DNA from 2 places in the Lysinibacillus sp. AR18-8 genome. Region 1 is predicted to be linked to the other one. Evidence: riboswitches for the same ligand, from Rfam matches in the RefSeq annotation. Region 1 holds a riboswitch; the other holds the start of a gene.
The links. A riboswitch is a leader RNA that binds a small molecule or an ion and turns the genes downstream of it on or off. The one in region 1 is predicted to bind cobalamin.
Positions count from the first base shown of each region.

Region 2: linked by a shared signal. The riboswitch ahead of BFM98_RS18500 (FecCD family ABC transporter permease) and the one ahead of nikA (nickel ABC transporter substrate-binding protein) in region 1 are both predicted to bind cobalamin.

Region 1 covers NZ_MDGU01000006.1:118,225-122,560, forward strand. The annotation lists gene BFM98_RS05310 (ABC transporter permease subunit) at 1-116, opposite strand, end outside; gene nikB (nickel ABC transporter permease) at 119-1,072, opposite strand; gene nikA (nickel ABC transporter substrate-binding protein) at 1,144-2,760, opposite strand; cobalamin riboswitch at 2,910-3,101, opposite strand; gene metE (5-methyltetrahydropteroyltriglutamate--homocysteine S-methyltransferase) at 3,249-4,336, opposite strand, start outside.
Region 2 covers NZ_MDGU01000027.1:44,131-48,466, reverse strand. The annotation lists gene BFM98_RS18520 (sensor histidine kinase) at 1-298, shown strand, start outside; gene BFM98_RS18515 (response regulator transcription factor) at 276-977, shown strand; gene BFM98_RS18510 (YdhK family protein) at 1,019-1,588, opposite strand; gene BFM98_RS18505 (biotin transporter BioY) at 1,692-2,288, opposite strand; cobalamin riboswitch at 2,442-2,628, shown strand; gene BFM98_RS18500 (FecCD family ABC transporter permease) at 2,775-3,821, shown strand; gene BFM98_RS18495 (heme ABC transporter ATP-binding protein) at 3,827-4,336, shown strand, end outside.

The sequences.
Region 1 (4,336 bases):
AAAGGGTCGTGTGGCATTAAAATTGGCGCAAACAGTCCTAATAAGCCAGTAATGACAAGGAGGAATAGACTGATTAATCCTGTTAAGTTGCCACTTTTTGTTCGTACAAATTTCATTTTTAATCTCTCCTACCCTTCATCATTAGATGAGGGTCCAATAAACGATGCAATATATCTGTACATAAATTGGCAAGCACATAGATAACCGCAATAATTAACACATAGCATTGTACAACTGGATAATCCCTGTTCATAATGGATTCTATTAAGTACCTGCCGAGTCCGGGCCAGCTAAAAACCTGCTCCACAATCACGGCTCCACCTAAAAGATTGCCAAGGGTCATGCCTAGCAAGGAAGTCAAGGGAATAGCAGCATTTCGCAAAACATGACGGATAAGAATCACGGAGCTTTTTAATCCTCTTAGCCGTGCATATTGAACATATTGCTGCTGTAATTCTTCTAGGATGGTTGAACGGATAAGCTGAACGAATAATCCAATTGTTGGTAACGCCAGTGAGAAGGCGGGTAAAACTAAATGAGCAGGTGTGCCCTTCCCGTTTGTCGGAAAGAGTCCTAATTTTAAGCTAAATAAATAGAGTAATAGGAAACCTAACCAAAAGGCTGGAATCGACACACTCAATATGCTAAAGAATCGTATGATTTTATCGATGATGGTGTGCTTATACAATGCGCTTATTACTCCGAATGGAATACTTAGCCCTAAAATGAGGATAAACGCAGCAATAGCTAATTCAATGGTTGCGGGTAATTTCACGAATAGTTCATGTGCCACAGGTAATTTACTAACAAAAGATGTTCCAAAATCTAGCTGGATTACGCCCTTTCCCCATAGCAAATATTGAAGAAAAAACGACTTGTCCGTTCCCAGTTCCTCACGTAATGCCTGAATGGCTTCCTCTGTTGGCGCAACCCTTGCCAAACGTAGTATGACTTCAGCAGGCTCTACAGGAACAAAACGAATAAATACAAAGGTTAGGATGGAAACGCCTAATAAGACAAAGGGCAATGTTAAAATTCTTTTTAAACAAAAGATCCATGTTGATTCATACATGCTGTCACTTCCTACTCAATCCTATGATAAAGAGAGAGCTGTCTCTGCTAGACACACTCTCTCCTCCACTTTTATTTTTCTTTAGCCATTTGTGCATAAGGTATATCATATTCAGATGCACGTGGTGCAAAATCCTTTAGAGATGGTTGATAAATCACATTATTTGTTTCGTAAGAAATAGGGTAAAAGAGTGCCTGGTCATGAAACATCGTTAAAATATTCGTGTAAAGCTGCACGCGTTCCTGTTCATCTGTTCCTACTAATAATTGGTGAATTTTCGTATCGATTTCTTTGGCGTTTGCTAGGCCTAATTTCGCCTCGTACACACCACTAGCATTTGGTGTAGCTGATTCATTTGCAAAGCTATGTGGATCTGTAGGTGGTCCATTGGTACGCCAGAAATTAATATCCACCTGGTCATCCATCAATTTTTGAAGACCGACCATTACATCTGCCCCTTCTAAATTCAACTGAACGCCAATTTTTGCGAGTTCACCTTGCATTAATTCTGCCATTGGTTTTTGAATCGCATCGGATGCAATGTAAATCAAATCTAAAGACAACAGCTGTCCGTTTTTTGAACGAATTTTTTCACCCTTAGGTAATAACCACCCTGCCTCATCTAGCAATTGTTGGGCTTTTTCTGGATTGTATACAATAGGTGCTAAATCTATATTGGCATAAGGAATCGCATCCCAGAACAATGTGTTCGCTACTTTTTCCGTACCATGTGTAATACTGTCGACCATTTGTTCCTTATTAATAGCATATTGAATGGCTTGACGTACCTTTAGCTCAGATAATGGACCAGATTGTGTATTGAATAGCAGTGCTTTCGTAGATAAAGGCTCAGAGGTAGCAGTTTTGTATTTGCCACTGTCTTTTAAATACGTATAGTTATCTAAACTAATAATGCCACGCCCATAAATTAAATCTAATTCTTCGTTTTCAAATGCTAATGAAATAGATTCTGAGTCAGGAATAATTTTTACTTTTATTTGTTCAACTAGTGGTTTTTCTCCCCAATAGTTTTCATTGCGACTAAATAATGCATATTCGTCCTTTTTGTATTCAGTTAATACCCAAGGGCCTGTTCCAATCGGTGCTTTGATAGAATCTTGCGTCATATCATCCTTTGGGAATCCGTTATCCCCTAAAAAACGGAAAGGTCTGACGAAGGCAAGTTCGTTTAAGACTGGATAATAAGGCTCATCCAATTGCAGACGAATTGTAAAATCATCTACTTTTACAACCTCTTTCATGTGGTTAACCATGCCCATCCAAGAATGCATGTCTCGATTCGCTAAAACGGCGTCAAAGTTACGAATGACATTATCTGCATTAAATGCAGTGCCGTCTGAATATTTCACGTCTTTTCTTAGATGGAAAGTATACGAAGTTTTATCCTCAGAGATGTCCCAGCTTTCGGCGAGCTTAGGCGTAACAGTACCATCATCATTGTATTCCACCAAGGATTCATAAACCATTGCTTGGGCAGTCATTTGATTCGGTAAATATGTATGAGGATTCAATGGACCGACATCTAATGGCCAGCCAATCGTTATTATTTTTTCATCTGTTTGGTTTGCTGAGGTCTTTTCCTTTTCTTCATCCGTGCCTGTACAGCCAGCAAGTAAACTGAACGTCAGGACAAGCAGGAAAGGAAGTAAATACTTTGTCAATCTCATTTTCTGTCTCCTATCTCTATTCGTAGTACAAATACATCTACTTGTTGAAGAAGAGAAGGCATAAAAAAACCTTATTCTAAAAAAGAATAAGGACAGAAAAACCCACGATGAGCAAGTCTCCATCCATCTCCCTATCTTTCGTAGATCATCAATGAATCTTCTTACAAGCAGGCATTCTGGCTCATGAATCATCATTTTGTTTCACCTTCCCAAGTACTCCTCAGTGGTATTTGAAACAAAACTCCTCATTTACAGCTGCGGGACAGCATGGGATTTTCACCCATTTTCCTTTTAATTGAATGAAAGACGATTTCACTCAAACTTGTAATGATTGCTATGAAATTAGTAATAAACATAACATGCTCGCATGTTCACGTCAATTTTACTTTCTGAAGATAATATATATATCGACGTAACATATAAAGACTAGGGATTTACCCTAGTCTTCGTTATTGGAGAGTAGATGTGGTAGATTAAAAATCATTTCGTTAGCTTGATGTAGATTGCTGTACAGCTTGACGCAACGTTTTAGTAGCAGCAACCATATTCGCTAAAGCTGCAACGGTTTCATCTTCTTTTCTCGTTTTTAAGCCACAATCTGGATTCACCCAGAATTGATAACGGTCCAGCACCTGTAGACTATCTTTCATAATAGCGAGCATTTCATCCTCGCTTGGTACACGAGGGCTATGAATATCATAGACGCCTAAGCCAATTCCTTTTTTATAGGGCTGTGCTTGTAGTGAGGTAATAAGTTCCCCATGACTTCGTGATGTTTCTATGGAAATCACATCTGCATCTAGTGCGCTAATTGGTTCGATGAAATCATTAAACTCGCAGTAACACATATGTGTATGGATTTGTGTTTCATCTTTGACACTAGATGTCGCAAGCTTAAAGGAATTGACAGCCCACTCTAAGTAAGCCCCCCATTCCTCCTTTCTAAGCGGTAAACCTTCTCTTAACGCTGGCTCGTCCACTTGAATAATTGATATACCTGCGTTTTCTAGTGCTTCCACCTCTTTACGGAGTGCTAATGCAATTTGATAAGCGACATCTTTACGGGACAAATCATCTCGCACAAAGGACCAATTTAATATTGTTACTGGCCCTGTCAGCATGCCTTTTACAAATCGCTTCGTTAGGCTTTGGGCATAGGCGGATTCTTTTACGGTAATTGGTGAAGCCCATGCAACATCTCCATAAATGATCGGAGGCTTCACACAGCGTGATCCATATGAAACAACCCACGCTTTCTCTGTAAAGGCAAAGCCAGTCAGCTTTTCACCGAAATATTCGACCATATCTGTACGCTCAAATTCACCATGAACAAGTACATCGATATCTAATTCCTCTTGTATGGAGATCCAGCGCTTTGTTTCGTCTTCTAAAAATGTTTCATAGGCTTCATTCGATAATTGATTCTTTCGCCACGCATTACGATTTCTTTTCACTTCATCTGATTGCGGGAAGCTACCGATTGTAGTTGTTGGAAACAGCGGTAATCCTAAGGCTTGTTGTTGGATCGTTTGTCGCTTCGTAAAATTACTGTGTCGTTCAAAATCTTGCTTTGTCA
Region 2 (4,336 bases), on a different contig from region 1:
AGGAGATATGACTACAGTCACTGTAAAACAAGACAGTGGAATTTTAAGCATCATCGTTGAAGACACAGGGAAAGGAATTCCAAAGAAGGATTTACCGTATATTTTTGATCGGTTTTATCGAGTGGAAAAATCACGTAGTCGTGCTTTAGGTGGATCTGGACTTGGGCTTGCTATTGTCAAGGAGCTAGTACAAGCACATGGGGGAGAAATAAAGGTTAGAAGTGAAATAAATAAAGGGACTACTTTTGAATTATCATTTAAAGGAGTAGAAATGAATGAAAACGATTTTATGCATTGATGATGAACCAAGAATGTTAGATTTATTAACCCTTTATTTGGAACCACTATTTAATTGTAGAGCAATGTCTTCTATACAAGAGGCATTGCATTTTTTAGAAGAAGAGCATGTGGATTTAGTTCTTTTGGATATTATGATGCCAGAGATGGATGGGTGGCAGGTTTGCCAGGAAATTAGGAAGTTTTGGGATGTTCCTATCATTATGCTTACTGCAAAAGGAGAACACGCTGATATTGTAAAAGGTTTAAATCTTGGTGCTGATGACTACGTTTTAAAGCCTTTTGATGAGGAAGAATTGTTAGCACGCATACATGCTGTATTAAGAAGAACGATATCTGAAGAAAAAGTGATTAACTTTGAAGGGCTTTGTTTAGATAGAGAGTCCTTTGAAGTATATTTTCAACATAAGGCAATTCCATTAACACCAAAGGAATTTGCCATGCTCGCCCTATTTTTAGATTATCAAAATAGAGCATTTTCTAGAGAACACCTTATACATGCCGTTTGGGGATATGATGTAACGATTGAAGATCGTACCATTGATTCACATGTACGTAATTTACGAGAAAAATTAAGAAAAAGTGGTTTTCCGGCGGATGATTACTTGCAAACCGTTTGGGGCATCGGCTATAAATGGCATAAGTCTGCAAAGAGAAAGCAAATGGAACATAAAAGCTAGAAAATAACCTCTACCAGAATTGAAGGTAGAGGTTATTTCTATTATTTTGGACTAAGCTCTTCTTCTGTTACCCATTTATGATTTGTTACAGCTTCACCACTTGTAGTGGAAGTATAATCAACCATATATACAGTTGTTTGCACAGCCTCGTCAATAAGGACAGTCGCATTTTCCATACCTTCCATATGTGTTGCGTCCGTTTTTACTTCTGTTCCAGGAGCCAGTTGTGCTTCTTGTGGGTCAATTAATTCTTCATGAATTACCCACTTATGCTTTTCTATTCGCTTTCCACCAGTTGTAGGCTCATAGGAAATAACATAGGCAGTTGTAGTATAGGCACCTACTATTGTTGCTTCGGCCCCTTTCATACCTTCCATATGTCCATCTGTAATAATGGCTGTGCTTCCTATAGGAAATTTCGGATTTTCAGCTTTTTTTAACGTTACTGGTACTTCGCCAGAACTTGAATGGTTCATTGTAGAATGATCCATTTCTTCAGCAGCTTCATTAGAAGTGGACGCAGGTTTTGTTTGATCCTCTGTACAAGCCGATAAACTAATTAGAGCGACTACTGATAATAGTCCGACTGACCATCTTTTATTGAATTTCATATGATATCCTCCTCACTATGTGCTCCTAATGTAGCAAATAAATGTGCAGAAACGATGGATATAACCTATGAAAAACATTTCTTTAGTCTGGCGGGGAGATATGCTATTGAATGGGCATGATCTTCAATGTTTTTTGTAATCTATGGGCGAAGATACCAGCAAAAATAGCTAAAATAATATCTTTTGGTAGTGGAGGAATCATCCAAAGCCAAGCGAGCTTATATGAAAAATTCTCTGGCGCACTTGCCCATAGCTTATAGGCAAAAAACATCCAATTTGTTCCTATCAAATAATTTATAGCCGTTGCTACCAAAGCAGCTACGATAAAACTTTTCTTTGTTCCGCTTCGTTCTACGATTAACCCCGCAACAAATGCCGCAAATATAAATGTAATAATAAACCCAAAGGTAGGGCTTAAAATTTGGCCAATTCCACCACCGAAACGAGCAAAGACAGGAGCTCCTGCCAATCCTACGCACATATAAATTGTGCAGGCGAGCGCACCTTTTCTACTACCAAGAATAAGCCCTGCTAAAATTGCAAAGAAGGTTTGAAGCGTAATGGGTACACCACCAACTACCATAAAAGGTGCAAAGGAAGTGATATTAGCACCCACCATCATTAACGTTGTAAATAATCCAATGTAGGTAATGTCAACAGTTCTTAACTTATGGTGACTATGTTGTGTAACAGTTGCCATGATTTCACCTCGTTTTATAAGTTATTACTGCTAGTGTAAAAAACGAATGTATTTGTGTCAACCTTATTATTTATATAAGTTAACTCAATTGTTGAATTAAATTGAAGTAGACTATCTATCTATAAAAATGTATGATAGAACCGTCACAATTTTATAACTTCAAATACTATTGGTGTGACATTTTGAATGTCACTTAAAAGGGAAGTCGGTGGAAGTCCGACGCTGTCCCGCAACTGTAACGAGGAATCCTATAATATGATTTGCCACTGTTTAAGAATGGGAAGGCAATTATAGGATAGTGAATCGAAGCCAGGAGACCTGCCATTTAGTAATACCTGTAATGCCCACGAGGATGCAAGCAATTACGGACAATAGCTGGATATTTTTCTGACTTTGTTTAATCTTGGGTATTTCTATGCGCATTTTCGCATGGGATACCTTTTTTTATTGCTTCATTCATCAATATTCAGTAGGAGTTTAAAACAGATGAATAAAAAATTTATGTTATTTTCCTTCGTACTTTTCATGGTATTAATTGTTTCAATGACCTTTGCTGTAATGGTTGGCTCAGTTTCAGTTACACCGTTATATGTATGGAAAGTTATTCTTTCTAAAATTCCTTTTATACAAAATTCGATCGAGCAAGATTGGAGTCGCTCTCAGGAAATCATCATCTGGCAAATAAGAGCACCTCGTGTTTTGCTAGCTGCGATAGTAGGAGCGGGGTTAGCTATTGCAGGGGCAGCCATTCAGGCACTAGTACGTAATTCTATTGCAGACCCGTATATTCTAGGGATTTCTTCAGGGGCAGCTGTCGGAGCTACTTCTGTGATTATTTTAGGAGCCTTTTCATTTTTAGGTATTTACGCTCTTTCAGTATCCGCATTCCTTGGTTCATTACTTGCCATTGCACTTGTCTTTTTCTTATCACGTGTTGGGGGACGTGTCTCTATTTTCCGCTTGCTATTGGCAGGCATGGCTGTGTCCTTTATCTTAACGGCTATCTCTAACTTTATTTTAATGATGTCAAAGCAAGAAGGGGCCTTAAAGGCTGTTATGTTTTGGATGCTAGGTAGTTTAGCTGGAGCCAAATGGAATAATATTGTGATTCCAGCTTTCGTATTCTTGGTTGTATTTGGGCTACTGTGGCTACACTATCGCAATTTAAATTTATTATTACTAGGAGAAGAGGCGGCAGTGACATTAGGCGTTAATCTTCAGCAATTCCGTATTCAGTTAATACTACTAGTATCTCTATTAACAGGTGTGCTTGTCGCAGTTAGTGGTTCTATAGGATTTGTGGGATTGATTATTCCCCATATTGTGCGTTTAATTGTGGGCTCAAACTATAAATACGTAATACCTATCAGTGCTTTAATAGGTGGAATATTCTTAGTATGGGCAGATGCCTTTGCTCGAATTATTATTGCTCCTCAGGAAATGCCAATTGGTATTATTACAGCTTTTTGTGGAGGACCATTTTTCATTTGGCTTCTCCGTCGTAACAACTATTCTTTCGGTGAAGGAGATTAACTTCCATGACATTAGAAGCGAAAAAAGTATCATTCTCCATTTACGATCAGCGTATACTGCATGATGTAAGCATTCAAATAAAAGAAAAGCAATTTGTTGGATTAATTGGTCCTAATGGGAGCGGAAAATCAACATTGTTAAAAAATATGTATCGTCTCCTAAAACCTGAAAGTGGATCAGTAGTATTAAATGAGCAAGATATATTAAAGCAATCAAGTAAAGCAATTGCGAAAAATTTGGCTGTTGTAAGCCAAGAGACACCCGTATTATTTGATTTCACTGTGCATGATTTAGTCAGTATGGGAAGAACCCCACATAAAAAGCTGTTAGAGCTTGATCAAGAGAAAGATTTTCAAATTGTTAAAGAGGCTCTTAGACAAACGGGCATATCGCATTTAGAGAAACGAAGCTTTAGTTCGCTTTCTGGTGGCGAGAAAAAACGTGTCATGGTTGCAAGGGCACTCGCTCAACAAGCACAGATATTAATATTAGATGAGCCGACGAATCATTTAGAT